4 regions of the Erwinia sp. PME.40.26/001 genome follow, and region 3 is predicted to be linked to each of the others. Evidence: predicted binding sites of a transcription regulator. Region 3 holds the regulator's gene; each other region holds the start of a gene.
The links. Region 3 encodes PurR, which represses purine synthesis genes. Its sites were predicted from a motif close to CANGCAAACGTTTGCNTG; they were not measured.

Region 1 (3,119 bases), on a different contig from region 3:
AAAGAAGATTACTGGTGGTATCGCGATCTGCGCCGTTACGGCACCGTTCCCCATTCTGGTTTCGGTTTAGGTTTCGAACGATTAATCGCCTATGTCACCGGCGTACAGAATGTAAGGGATGTTATCGCCTTCCCACGCACCCCACGCAACGCGACGTTCTGATTTCTGCATTAAATATAAGAAATTCATATATATACTAAGGTCAGCCTCGCTGGCCTTTTTTTATTTTTGTAAATTTAGAGATGACTCACAAAGTTCCGTGATTTTTACATTTTGTAATACATATTTTCCTCTTGTTACCAGAATAAGAGATTAGTAGCATTTTCGGGCTAGATTAACCAGGCTACGAATGGAAAGATGCGTGCAGACACAGGAAGACACCAAACTCTCATCAGAGTTCTGTAAAGAATTATTGACGGCAGTGGCAGGTGTCCAAATAACTCCAATGAGGGTAATAACAAAATGATGAAGCGCAACATTCTTGCAGTAGTGATCCCAGCACTGTTGGCTGCTGGTGCCGCTAACGCAGCAGAAATCTATAACAAAGATGGCAACAAGCTGGACCTGTACGGTAAAGTTGATGGTCTGCACTATTTCTCTGATGATGACGGTTATGCTGGTGACGGCGATCAGTCTTATGTGCGCTTCGGTTTCAAAGGTGAAACTCAGATTAATGACCAGCTGACTGGTTTCGGTCAGTGGGAATACAACATCCAGGCTAACAATTCTGAAGGCAGCGATGCACAGACTGGTAACAAAACCCGTCTGGGCTTTGCCGGTCTGAAACTGAAAGACCTGGGCTCAATCGACTACGGCCGTAACTACGGCGTAGCGTATGACGCTCTGGCATGGACTGACGTACTGCCAGAATTTGGTGGTGATTTCGGTCAGTCTGACACCATGACCAGCCGTACTACTGGCGTGGCTACCTACCGTAACACTAACTTCTTTGGTCTGGTTGATGGCTGGGACTTCGCTGTTCAGTACCAGGGCAAAAACGAGCGTGACGATATCACCCGCTCTAACGGTGACGGCTACGGCTTCTCCACTTCATACGTTTCTCCGATCGGCGTAGGCATCTCTGGTGCATACAGCTCTCAGGACCGTACTAATGGGCAGAACACTGGTGCAACGACCCTGGGTCGTGGTGACCGCGCTGAATTCTGGGGCACTGCTCTGAAATATGACGCAAACAACGTTTACCTGGCAGCGTCTTATGCCGAAGGCCGTAACGCTACCCGCATTTCAGGTGCTATCACCAATGCTGGCGTGAGCACTGACGTTTCTGGCTTCGCTAACAAGACTCAGGATATTGAACTTGTTGCACAGTATCAGTTCGACTTCGGTCTGCGTCCATCCATTGCCTATGTTCAGACTAAAGGCAAAGATATCGAAGGCGTTGGCGATGTTGACCTGGTTAAATACTTCGAAGTGGGTACGTCTTACTACTTCAACAAAAACATGTCTACCTACGTTGACTACATCATCAACCAGATCGGTGATGACAACAAACTGGGCATAGGCTCAGGTGATACCGTAGCAGTAGGCCTGGTTTACCAGTTCTAATTGCCCTTTAATCGCGGCTCAGGTCGCGATTAACCGTGCACTCAACGGAGCTTCGGCTCCGTTTTTGTTTTTCTCCCCTCCCTTGTCCCTTTCTGCTGTTTTTTTGACGCAAACGGTTGGTAATTTACCCTTACTGGCGGTAACCTGAGTCCTCACTTCGCTTTAATTTAAGCTAACGGACTTCGACTATGTTTGAACGTATTGCAGCTGCACCCGCCGACCCTATTCTTGGTTTAGCCGATCTGTTCCGCGCTGATGACCGCCCAAATAAGATCAACCTCGGCATTGGCGTGTATAAAGATGAAACCGGCAAAACGCCGGTACTGACCAGCGTTAAAAAAGCTGAACAGTATCTGCTGGAAAACGAAACCACTAAAAACTATCTGAGCATTGATGGTATTGCTGACTTTGGTCGCTGCACCCAGGAACTGCTGTTCGGTGCAGACAGTGCACTGATTTCCGGCCATCGTGCCCGCACTGCGCAAACCCCTGGCGGCACTGGCGCACTGCGCATTGCCGCCGACTTTATTGCCACCCAGACCAGCGCAAAGCGCATCTGGGTGAGCAATCCGAGCTGGCCAAACCATAAAAACGTGTTTGCCGCTGCCGGTCTGGAAGTGTGTGAATATGATTACTATGATGCTGCTGAGCATACGCTGGACTTTGACGGGCTGGTAAGCAGCCTGAGCGCAGCGCAGGCCGGTGATATCGTACTGTTCCATGGCTGCTGCCACAACCCGACCGGCATCGACCCTACGGCGGCCCAGTGGGCCCAGCTGGCTGAGCTGTCGCTGACTAAAGGCTGGCTGCCGCTGTTTGACTTTGCCTATCAGGGCTTTGCCCGGGGTCTTGAAGAAGATGCTGAAGGCCTGCGCGCATTCGCCGCCAGCCATCAGGAACTGATCGTTTGCAGCTCTTACTCGAAGAATTTTGGGCTGTATAACGAACGCGTCGGTGCCTTCACGCTGGTTGCCGCTGATGCCACCGTGGTCGACACGGCGTTCAGCCAGGTCAAGGCCACCATCCGTGCTAACTACTCCAACCCGCCTGCGCACGGTGCTGCCGTCGTGGCCACGATCCTCGACAACAGCGCACTGCGTGCCCTGTGGGAGCAGGAGCTGACCAGCATGCGTGAACGGATTCAGCGTATGCGTCAGCTGTTTGTTAATACCCTGCAGGAAAAAGGCGCAAAAGGCGACTTCAGCTTTATCATTAATCAGAACGGGATGTTTTCCTTCAGCGGCCTGACGAAAGATCAGGTTGTGCGTCTGCGTGAGGAGTTTGGCGTGTACGCGGTGAATTCCGGACGTGTCAACGTGGCAGGCATGACGCCGGATAATATGTCTCAGCTGTGCGAGGCAATTGTCGCGGTACTGTGATTCGGTGAGCTGAGGGTGACCACCCACCGGGTGGTCACCCTTTTTTATTCGCTATTGCAGGAAGGGATTGCTGATGCGCTCACGTCCCAGCGTGGACATCGGACCGTGCCCCGGAACAAAGGTCACGTCATCACCCAGGGGCAGCAGCTTAGTCTTAATCGAGGCGATCAGGTC
Region 2 (3,119 bases), on a different contig from region 3:
GCCGTTCTGCGTCCAGTGACCGCTGTTGTGTACGCGCGGTGCCAGCTCGTTGATCAGCAAACCTTCCGGTACCACGAAACACTCCATCGCCATCACGCCGACGTAGTTCAGTTCATTCATGATGGCAGACAGCATACGCTCGGCCTGCTGCTGATGTTGCTCGTTTACTTCCGGCAGCACGACGCTGGTACGCAGAATGCCGTCCTGATGCAGGTTGTGTGTCAGCGGGTAAAACACGGTATGCCCGTCGTGGCCGCGCGCGCCAACCAGCGACATTTCGCCGGAGAAATTGATCCCCTGTTCAACAATGCACTCGCCGTAGCAGTCAGCGGGCAGTGATTCGGTTTCACCGGCGTGCAGTCGCCACTGGCCGCGACCGTCATAGCCACCTGTGCGGCGTTTAACGATGGCCAGCGGGCCCAGCGTGGTGAATACCTGCGCCCACTCATCTGCACTGGAGAGCAACTGCCACGGCGCGGTTGCCAGGCCCAGCCGGTCCAGCAGCTGTTTCTGGGTCAGACGATCGGCCAGCAGTGGGAAGATATCGCGGTTAACAAAGGCATTATGGCCCGCCAGTTCACGGGTTAATGCCGTTTCAGGCCAGCGCTCGATTTCAGCAGTGATCACGCTCTGCGCAATGGGCAGGGATTCGGGTTCCGCATCCAGGCCCACCGGATAGACGGCAATACCCAGAGGTTCACCTGCCTGGCGCAGCATACGCCCCAGCTGGCCGTTACCTAATACGCAGACCGGCTTCATGCTTCCTCCCGCGGGTCCGGGTTATTCAGCACTTCGTCGGTCTGGCTCTGACGCCAGTGATTCAGGCGATCGGCCAGCCCGGCATCATGCAGCGCGAGGATCTGTGCCGCCAGCAGGGCCGCATTGGCAGCGCCGGCTTTACCGATTGCCAGCGTGCCCACCGGAATGCCACGCGGCATTTGTACAATAGAGTAGAGGCTGTCGACGCCGCTCAGGGCCGCGCTCTGCACCGGAACACCCAGTACCGGCACCAGCGTTTTCGCCGCCAGCATGCCCGGCAGGTGGGCTGCCCCGCCTGCGCCGGCGATAATCACCTGATAGCCGTTACCGGCGGCCTGTTCGGCAAAGCTGAAGAGTTTGTCCGGCGTGCGGTGTGCAGACACCACTTCGCAGTGAAAGGGAACGTCCAGGCTGGTAAGGATTTCCGCCGTAAATTGCATGGTTGCCCAGTCACTTTTGGAACCCATAACAATAGCAATGCGGGCCGGTGCGGCGTTCGATGTCATGCGGGTCTGACTCCTGTGATTGTAAAACGTCACCAGGGCCGCTCAACAGGGCGACCCGATGGGAAGGGCAAAGAGAATATCACGACTGCGCGGTGAGGAAAACGGTTGCGTAGCGTCAAGTACCGCCGTTTTCACTCAGATTTTTGCATCAGAACGGGAAGGAGATCAGGCTTATCTCGTCAGGGCTGACTTTGATCATTGACCCTTCTTCATGCCAGGCACCGAGCACCAGGCGTTCAGCCGCCTGACCCTGGATCAGCAGGGGATGAACGGCCGGGCGATGGGTGTGACCGTGGATCAGCCACTGCACCTGATGGCCTGACATCGCCGCCACTACCGCCTGCTGATTGACGTCCATGATTTCCTGAGATTTGCTGCTGTTAGCCTGACGGCTGCCGGCGCGCATTTTCAGGGCGATACGCTGACGGACAAAGAGGGGCAGGGCGAGGAACAGCGTCTGCAGCCAGCGCTGCTGGACCTTTGCGCGAAAACGCAGATAGCCTTGATCGTCGGTACACAGGGTATCGCCATGCATAATCAGCACGCGCCTGCCGTACAGGTCCAGCACCTGCTCTTCCGGCAGCAGCGTCATACCGCTGGCTTTGGCAAAACGTTTGCCCAGCAGAAAGTCGCGATTACCGTGAATAAAATAGCAGGGAACGGGCAGCTGGCGCAGGGCGTGTGCGACCTCGGCATGAAGCGGGTTCGGGTCATCGTCACCGATCCAGGCTTCAAACAGGTCACCGAGAATATACAGCGCGTCGGCGTGCTGTGCTTCACGGCGTAAAAAATGCAGAAAACCGGCTGTAATAGCCGGTTCTTCAGTACACAGATGGATATCTGCGATAAACAGCGTATGCGACATTATTCGCTGACGGTGACTTTCTGAATGATCACGTCGTCTTTTGGCACGTCCTGGTGCATCCCGCTGCGGCCGGTAGCCACGGCTTTGATTTTCTCAACCACGTCCATGCCTTCAACCACTTCGGCAAACACGCAGTAACCGAAGCCCTGCAGGCTTTCGTCACGGAAGTTCAGGAAGTCGTTGTCAGCCACGTTGATGAAGAACTGGGCGGTCGCAGAGTGTGGCGCCTGAGTACGGGCCATCGCCAGGGTGCCTTTGGTGTTCTTCAGGCCGTTACCCGCTTCGTTGCGGATCTCTTCTTTGGTGTCTTTCTGCTTCATGCCCGGTTCAAAACCGCCGCCCTGGATCATAAAGCCGTTGATCACACGGTGGAAGATGGTGTTGTCGTAAAAACCTTCGCGGCAGTACTCAAGGAAGTTTTTAACGGTAGCCGGCGCTTTATCATCGAAAGTCTTGATGACGATATCGCCATGATTAGTCTGGAAAGTGACCATATTCTCATCCTGTCAGGGTTGGAGTATTTAACATTGAGCGCCGGGAACTGAGACTGGAGTCTGTCCCGTGCGACAGACGGCTCTTATATCACAAAATGTGATAGCTCGTCAGCCTCCCCTTCATAAAGGAAACGCAGATAACCTTGCTTTGCGCCGCGCTGAAGGTAAGAATACGTCAGAATATTTACTTCGCCATTTTTTCGCTAATCCCGCACACGTTTAAAACGGAATGTCTCAATGCTAAAGATTTACAACACCCTGAGTCGTCAAAAAGAGGAATTTAAACCTATTCATGCCGGTAAAATCGGGATGTACGTGTGTGGCATTACCGTTTACGACCTCTGTCATATCGGACACGGCAGAACCTTCGCGGCATTTGATGTGGTAGCGCGTTACCTGCGTTACAGCGGCTATGAGCTGAACTATGTGCGTAACATCACCGATATTGATGACAAAATCATCAAACGTGCGAATGAAAACGGTGAGACCATTGAG
Region 3 (3,119 bases):
TTGAACGCCGCCATCGCGACGTGGTGTTGACCGAGGCGGGTCGCGTATTCAGTGAAGAGGGGCGGGCTGTTATCAAAAAAATGCTTGCCACGCGAACCCGCTGCCAGCAGGTGGCAAACGGCTGGCGCGGGCAGATTAACATTGCGGTGGACAGGATTGTACGGCCGGCGCGCACGCGTCAGCTGGTGGTGGATTTTTATCGTCATTTCCCGGACATGGAGCTGCACATCATGCCGGAGGTGTTTAACGGCGTCTGGGATGCGCTGGCTGACGGTCGCGTGGACGTGGCAATAGGCGCAACCCAGGCCATTCCTGTGAGGGGGCGTTTTGCCTTTCGCGACATGGGCAGTCTGAACTGGCGCTGCGTAGTCCAGTCCCAACATCCGCTGCACCGTTACGAAGGCGCGCTGAGTGAAGCGCTGATCCGCGAATGGCCCTCGCTGGTGCTGGAGGATACGTCGCGGGCGCTGCCGAAGCGCACAACCTGGACGCTGGACAATCAGCGGCGGCTGGTGGTACCGGACTGGGAAAGCGCATTCGACTGCCTGCGTGCCGGGCTGTGCGTCGGGATGGTACCGGGGCACTTTGCCCAGCCCTGGCTGCAACAGCAGGTGCTGGGTGAGCTGACGCTGGCCTCGCCGTTTCCTGACAGTCCCTGCTACCTCAGCTGGTCTGAGCACAGCGCCTCACCGGCGCTGAACTGGTTGCTGGCCTATCTGGGCAATACCGAAACGCTGAATGCAGAATGGCTGAGTGAACAGCCCGGGATCTGATGCGCGGATATTAACGGCGATAGTCGCGGAAGGGGCCGTCGGCAACGGAGCGGCGTTCGATCAGTGAAGGATGCACTTCAATCGTCTGCTGCTCTTCACGTTTGCTGGTGATGCGGTCAAGCAGCATATCAAAGGCTGTTTCCCCCAGACGCTCTTTTGGCTGGTGTACGGTGGTCAGCGCCGGGGTGAAGTAACGGGCGTTGCGCACGTTATCATAACCGATCACCGAAATATCCTGCGGTACGCGCAACCCCATCTCGTCCGCTGCGCAAATCGCACCCATCGCCATAATATCTCCCCCACAGAAGATCGCCGTCGGACGCTGCTTCTGTGACAGTATTTGCTGCATGGCGCGGTAGCCAGATTCCGGTTCAAAGTCGCCCTGTACCAGCCATTCATCGCGCAGGGTAATCCCGGCTTCAGCCAGTGCTTTCAGGAAGCCCGCATGGCGACCGCCGCCGGTATTGCGTTCCAGCTGTCCCGGGATCGCCCCGATATCACGATGGCCGCGCTCGATCAGATAACGCCCCGCCAGATAGCCGCCTTCAAAAGCGTTATCGAGCACGGTATCGGTAAAGTCTCCGCGTGACTCGCCCCAGTCCATCACCACCATTGGAATATTACGGTTCTCTTCCAGCATGGCTATCAGGGGGTCAGGATATTCTGAACACATGACCAGCAGGCCATCGACACGCTTCTGCGCCATCATCGACAGATACGCCTGCTGCTTTTGCAGATCGTTATGCGCATTGCCGAGGATCAGCGTATAGCCTTTAGCAAAGCAGCGGTTTTCAATCGCTTCAATGATTTCGGCAAAGTAGGGGGCTTCACTGGATGTGGCCAGCAGCCCGATGGTTTTGGTGTGGTTCACCTTAAGACTGCGGGCAACGGCGCTGGGGGAGTAATGCAAAGCTTTAATTGCCGCCCATACCGCTTCGCGCGTCTCTTCGGCTACAAAGCGCGTTTTGTTGATGACATGGGACACGGTGGTGGTGGACACACCGGCACGCTTTGCCACATCCTTAATTGTTGCCATTAAAATCCTACTCCTGGTGTTATCGTAACGTACTGATAACAATTTGGTTAAACGTTTGCCTGCGCGCCGCTATTGCTGCCCGACGAGAACGATCTGGGGTGCTGTCTCAAAGATTCGGGGAGGGGTAAAATCATCCGTAGAGTGACATGCAGCGCTGACTTAAAACGTTTCCGGGCGTGTTGCGCAACGGAAAGGAATAATTCTAACAAGGCTGGGCGCAGAAAACGAGATTTTTACGGGTAAGTATGGGAAAATCTGTTGGCTTACACATTGCAGGGTTATTAAGGAGAAAATATGAACACCGATATGAAAATGACAGCGCTGGCGGTGGTGGGTTCACTGCTGATGATTATTGCGTTTAGTTTTACCGCAGTCATGCACTAAGTCCGGCCCGGGAGGAGGTGACCCCTCCCGTATACCCATCACGCTGACGGCACAGTTAACGAATTGTCTTCGGTGTCATCACCCGGCGTGCGCCGATGTAATGCTCCTGCCAGTAATCTTCACTCAGTGCACTGACCTGGATATCTTTACCGGTGCGCGGAGACTGAATAAATTTGCCCCCACCCAGATAAACCCCTACGTGGTCGGCCGTGCCGCGACCGTTAATGCGGAAGAAGACCAGGTCCCCTTTTTCCAGCTGATCGCGTTTGACCGAGGCGGCATCGCGCAGGTGATACATTTCATTTGCCGTACGGGGGATTTTGAACTTCACCAGATCTTTGTAGGCGTACCACACCAGACCGCTGCAGTCGAAGCCGGTTTTAGGTGAGGTACCGCCCCACTGATAGGGTTTGCCGAGTTGCCCCATCAATTTTGTCATCGCTGTCTCGCGCGCTTTTTGATAGCGGGCGCGGTGGGCTTTACTCAGTTTCAGCGGGCCTGAAAGCTGCGCGTCATCGCGTTGCGCAACTTTGCGCCCGGCGCGATCGCGACCATAGTGCTTCTTGTCGGCTTTTTTGTTGGCGGCGATTTTTTTGCTTAAGGACTTTTTCGTTACTTTAGCCGTGCGCAACGGTTTTGCCGCCACTTTACTCCTGGCTTTTTCTTTGAGTTTTTTTGCCGGCACCAGACGTGCTGTTTTAGCGGCGGTCTTCCTGGCGGGTTCTTTTGCTTTTTTACTGACCGGTTCTTTCACTTTTTTCGTGGAGGCGGTCTTGACCGGGCGGCGTTTGCGACGCTCATCTTCACGTGCGGTAGTGCGATCGGCTTTTTGCTGATTCGCATTAATAGGGGTATGTGGCGATGCGTGCGCCATATTGAAGAACAACTGGGTGAAAGCCAGTATGCAGAGCGTGATGAGTAAACGC
Region 4 (3,119 bases), on a different contig from region 3:
CCATGAACAGCAGCAGCTTGCTGCCGTACAGGTCGCTGACCATGCCCTGAATTTTGCCCCGGTACAGCAGGCGAAGAATATCGCGCTGTTTCTCTCTGTCGACGGTGAAATCAATACCCGGCCGCTCATTGCCAAACTCTGGCAGCGTAAGCAGCGGGTTTATCTTCCGGTTCTGCACCCTTTCTCTCGCGGTCAGCTGTTGTTCCTGCATTACGATGAACACACCGAACTGCGCAATAACCGCCTGCGCATACCCGAACCGCCGCTGGATATCCGTCATTTGCTGCCGCTTAGTGAGCTGGACGTGCTGATGGTACCGCTGGTGGCGTTTGATGCCAGCGGCCAGCGTCTGGGTATGGGCGGCGGGTTTTATGACAGAACACTGCAGAACTGGCAGCAGCACGGCTTTCTGCCGGTGGGTCTGGCGCATGACTGTCAGCAGGTGGAGCGCTTACCCGTCGCGGAGTGGGATATCCCATTACCGGCGCTGATCACGCCGTCCAGGCTGTGGCAGTGGTGAAAGCAAAAGGGGCGACTCAAAAAGTCGCCCCTCAAAGGTATTGTACCGGTGCTGACCTTCTTATCCGGTCAGCCCGTCTGTCAGTACAACAAACGTGCGCGTACAGTGCCCGGAATAGCCTTCATCAGCTGCAGGGCTTTATCAGCCACATCCTGCGGTGCATCGACGTCGATCACCACATAGCCCATCTGCGGCGTGGTTTGCAGATACTGAGCAGAGATGTTGATCCCCTGATCGGCAAAGATCAGGTTGATCGCCGTCAGCACGCCGGGACGGTTCTCATGGATGTGCATCAGACGACTGGCGTTTGCGCCGTGCATCGGCAGTGAGGCTTCCGGGAAGTTAACGGCAGACAGCGTCGATCCATTGTCTGAGTACTTCGCCAGCTTGCCTGCCACTTCAATACCAATGTTCTCCTGTGCTTCCTGCGTGGAGCCCCCGATATGTGGCGTCAGGATCACGTTATCAAACTCACACAGCGGCGAGTTGAACGGATCGCTGTTGGTCGCCGGCTCTTCCGGGAAGACGTCAATCGCCGCACCGGCCAGGTGCCCGGTGGCCAGGACGTGGCACAGAGCCGGGATATCGACCACGGTCCCGCGCGAGGCATTGATCAGCAGCGCACCCGGCTTCATCAGCGCCAGTTCGTCCGGCCCCATCATATTCTGGGTAGATGGGGTTTCCGGCACGTGCAGGCTCACCACATCGCTCATATTCAGCAGGTCGGAGAGATGTTGCACCTGGGTCGCATTACCGAGCGGCAGTTTGCTTTCGATATCATAGAAGAAGACGTGCATCCCGAGGCTTTCCGCCAGCACGCCCAGCTGCATACCAATGTGACCGTAACCAATGATCCCCAGCTTTTTGCCGCGAGCTTCATAGGAACCCACTGCCAGCTTATGCCACTGGCCCCGGTGTGCTTTAGCGTTGGCCGCCGGCACGCCGCGCAGCATCAGCAGCAGTTCACCGATAACCAGTTCAGCCACGGATCGGGTGTTGGAGAAAGGTGCGTTAAACACCGGAATGCCGCGCTTCGCCGCCGCATTGAGATCCACCTGGTTGGTGCCGATGCAGAAACAGCCAACTGCGACCAGTTTTTCTGCCGCGGCGAAGATCTCTTCGGTGAGGTGAGTACGCGAACGCAGCCCGATGAAGTGGGCATCGCGGATGGACTCTTTCAGTGCTTCGCTGTCCAGTGCGCCCTTGTGAAATTCAATGTTGGTGTAGCCAGCAGAACGCAGATTATCAACTGCACTCTGGTGAACGCCTTCCACCAGCAGGAATTTAATCTTGTCTTTCTCCAGTGATACTTTTGCCATTTCCCGACCCTATTTAGCTGACTTCAGATGTGGCTTCACCCCCGGGCTTTCCCGTTTACAGGCGTAACGTCAGCCTGCAGAAAGGGTAAAAACAGCGGGGATATAAGATAGCCTTCTGTCAAAATAACAAAATTTACGCCCGCAGCAATACAAACGATTGCCTGGCTGCCAGCATGGCAACACGGTCGGCCAGAACATTGCGATAGAAAATCGTGGTGCAGCGCGAACCATCAGGAGGATCGCGCTTCAGGCAGCCTGAATGTGACATAAGTCACTAAATATTGCCTGCAAAAGAAAAGATGTTTTTTAGGTAAAAATAACCGCCAGCGGGCAGATCATTTTTGAATGGTTTGCACGCCGTCAGCCGTACCGATCAGCGCAACATCGGCGCAGCGGGCAGCAAACAACCCGACAGTGACCACACCAGGCAGCGCGTTAATCGCGGTTTCCAGACGCACGGGGTCGATAATTTTCAGATTATGCACGTCGAGAATAATGTTGCCGTTGTCGGTCACCACGTTCTGACGGTACTCAGGCTGCCCACCCAGCTTGACCAGCTCACGGGCGACATACGACCTCGCCATGGGGATCACTTCGACCGGCAGCGGGAAGCGCCCCAGCACATCGACCTGCTTAGAGGCATCGGCAATACAGATAAAGCGATCGGCCACGGCAGCAATAATTTTTTCGCGCGTCAGCGCCGCGCCGCCGCCTTTGATCATCTGCATCTGACCGTTAATTTCGTCTGCGCCGTCAACATACACCGACAGCTCATCGATTTCGTTCAGATCAAAAACGTGGATGCCATACTCTTTCAGCTTAGCCGTGGAGGCTTCCGAACTGGAGACAGCCCCTTCAATCTGGTGTTTGATCGAGGCCAGAGCATCAATAAAATGCGCAGCAGTCGACCCCGTTCCCACCCCAACGATGGTGCCCGGCGTGACATAATCCAGAGCTGCCCAGCCTACGGCTTTTTTCAGTTCATCCTGTGTCATGGTATGTTTAAAACCTGTCAGTCACTGTGTGCGCGTAGTATAAAGCAAGGCTGAGAAAAAAAACCGCCTAACAGGGTCTTTGATTGACAGGAATGGAACCCACCCCACAAAGTGGCGGACAGGTCAGTGATGCCAGCCAAAGGCAAAACACGAAAAATATGGCATAGTGCAGAACCACACCTGAAAGAGAGTACAACGATTAATGAAACGCCCGGATTATCGAACGCTTCAGGCGCTGGATGCAGTGATTCGTGAACGCGGCTTTGAACGTGCCGCGCAAAAGCT

Region 1: a site for PurR is predicted at 1,672-1,689, ahead of ACZ3HG_RS16050 (amino acid aminotransferase). Genes of this name have one in related genera too.
Region 2: a site for PurR is predicted at 1,360-1,377, ahead of purE (5-(carboxyamino)imidazole ribonucleotide mutase). Genes of this name have one in related genera too.
Region 4: a site for PurR is predicted at 1,986-2,003, ahead of serA (phosphoglycerate dehydrogenase). Genes of this name have one in related genera too.

The regions. Positions count from the first base shown of each region.
Region 1 is NZ_JBVHNP010000005.1:226,795-229,913, reverse strand. Features, by position in the region: gene asnS (asparagine--tRNA ligase) at 1-162, shown strand, start outside; gene ompF (porin OmpF) at 463-1,566, shown strand; gene ACZ3HG_RS16050 (amino acid aminotransferase) at 1,755-2,945, shown strand; gene ACZ3HG_RS16045 (MBL fold metallo-hydrolase) at 2,997-3,119, opposite strand, start outside.
Region 2 is NZ_JBVHNP010000004.1:204,773-207,891, reverse strand. Features, by position in the region: gene purK (5-(carboxyamino)imidazole ribonucleotide synthase) at 1-759, opposite strand, end outside; gene purE (5-(carboxyamino)imidazole ribonucleotide mutase) at 756-1,265, opposite strand; gene lpxH (UDP-2,3-diacylglucosamine diphosphatase) at 1,414-2,130, opposite strand; gene ppiB (peptidylprolyl isomerase B) at 2,130-2,624, opposite strand; gene cysS (cysteine--tRNA ligase) at 2,862-3,119, shown strand, end outside.
Region 3 is NZ_JBVHNP010000001.1:374,202-377,320, forward strand. Features, by position in the region: gene punR (DNA-binding transcriptional activator PunR) at 1-773, shown strand, start outside; gene purR (HTH-type transcriptional repressor PurR) at 784-1,809, opposite strand; gene cydH (cytochrome bd-I oxidase subunit CydH) at 2,104-2,193, shown strand; gene ACZ3HG_RS02070 (C40 family peptidase) at 2,249-3,119, opposite strand, start outside.
Region 4 is NZ_JBVHNP010000002.1:435,281-438,399, reverse strand. Features, by position in the region: gene ACZ3HG_RS09515 (5-formyltetrahydrofolate cyclo-ligase) at 1-520, shown strand, start outside; gene serA (phosphoglycerate dehydrogenase) at 601-1,839, opposite strand; gene rpiA (ribose-5-phosphate isomerase RpiA) at 2,175-2,834, opposite strand; gene ACZ3HG_RS09500 (LysR family transcriptional regulator ArgP) at 3,037-3,119, shown strand, end outside.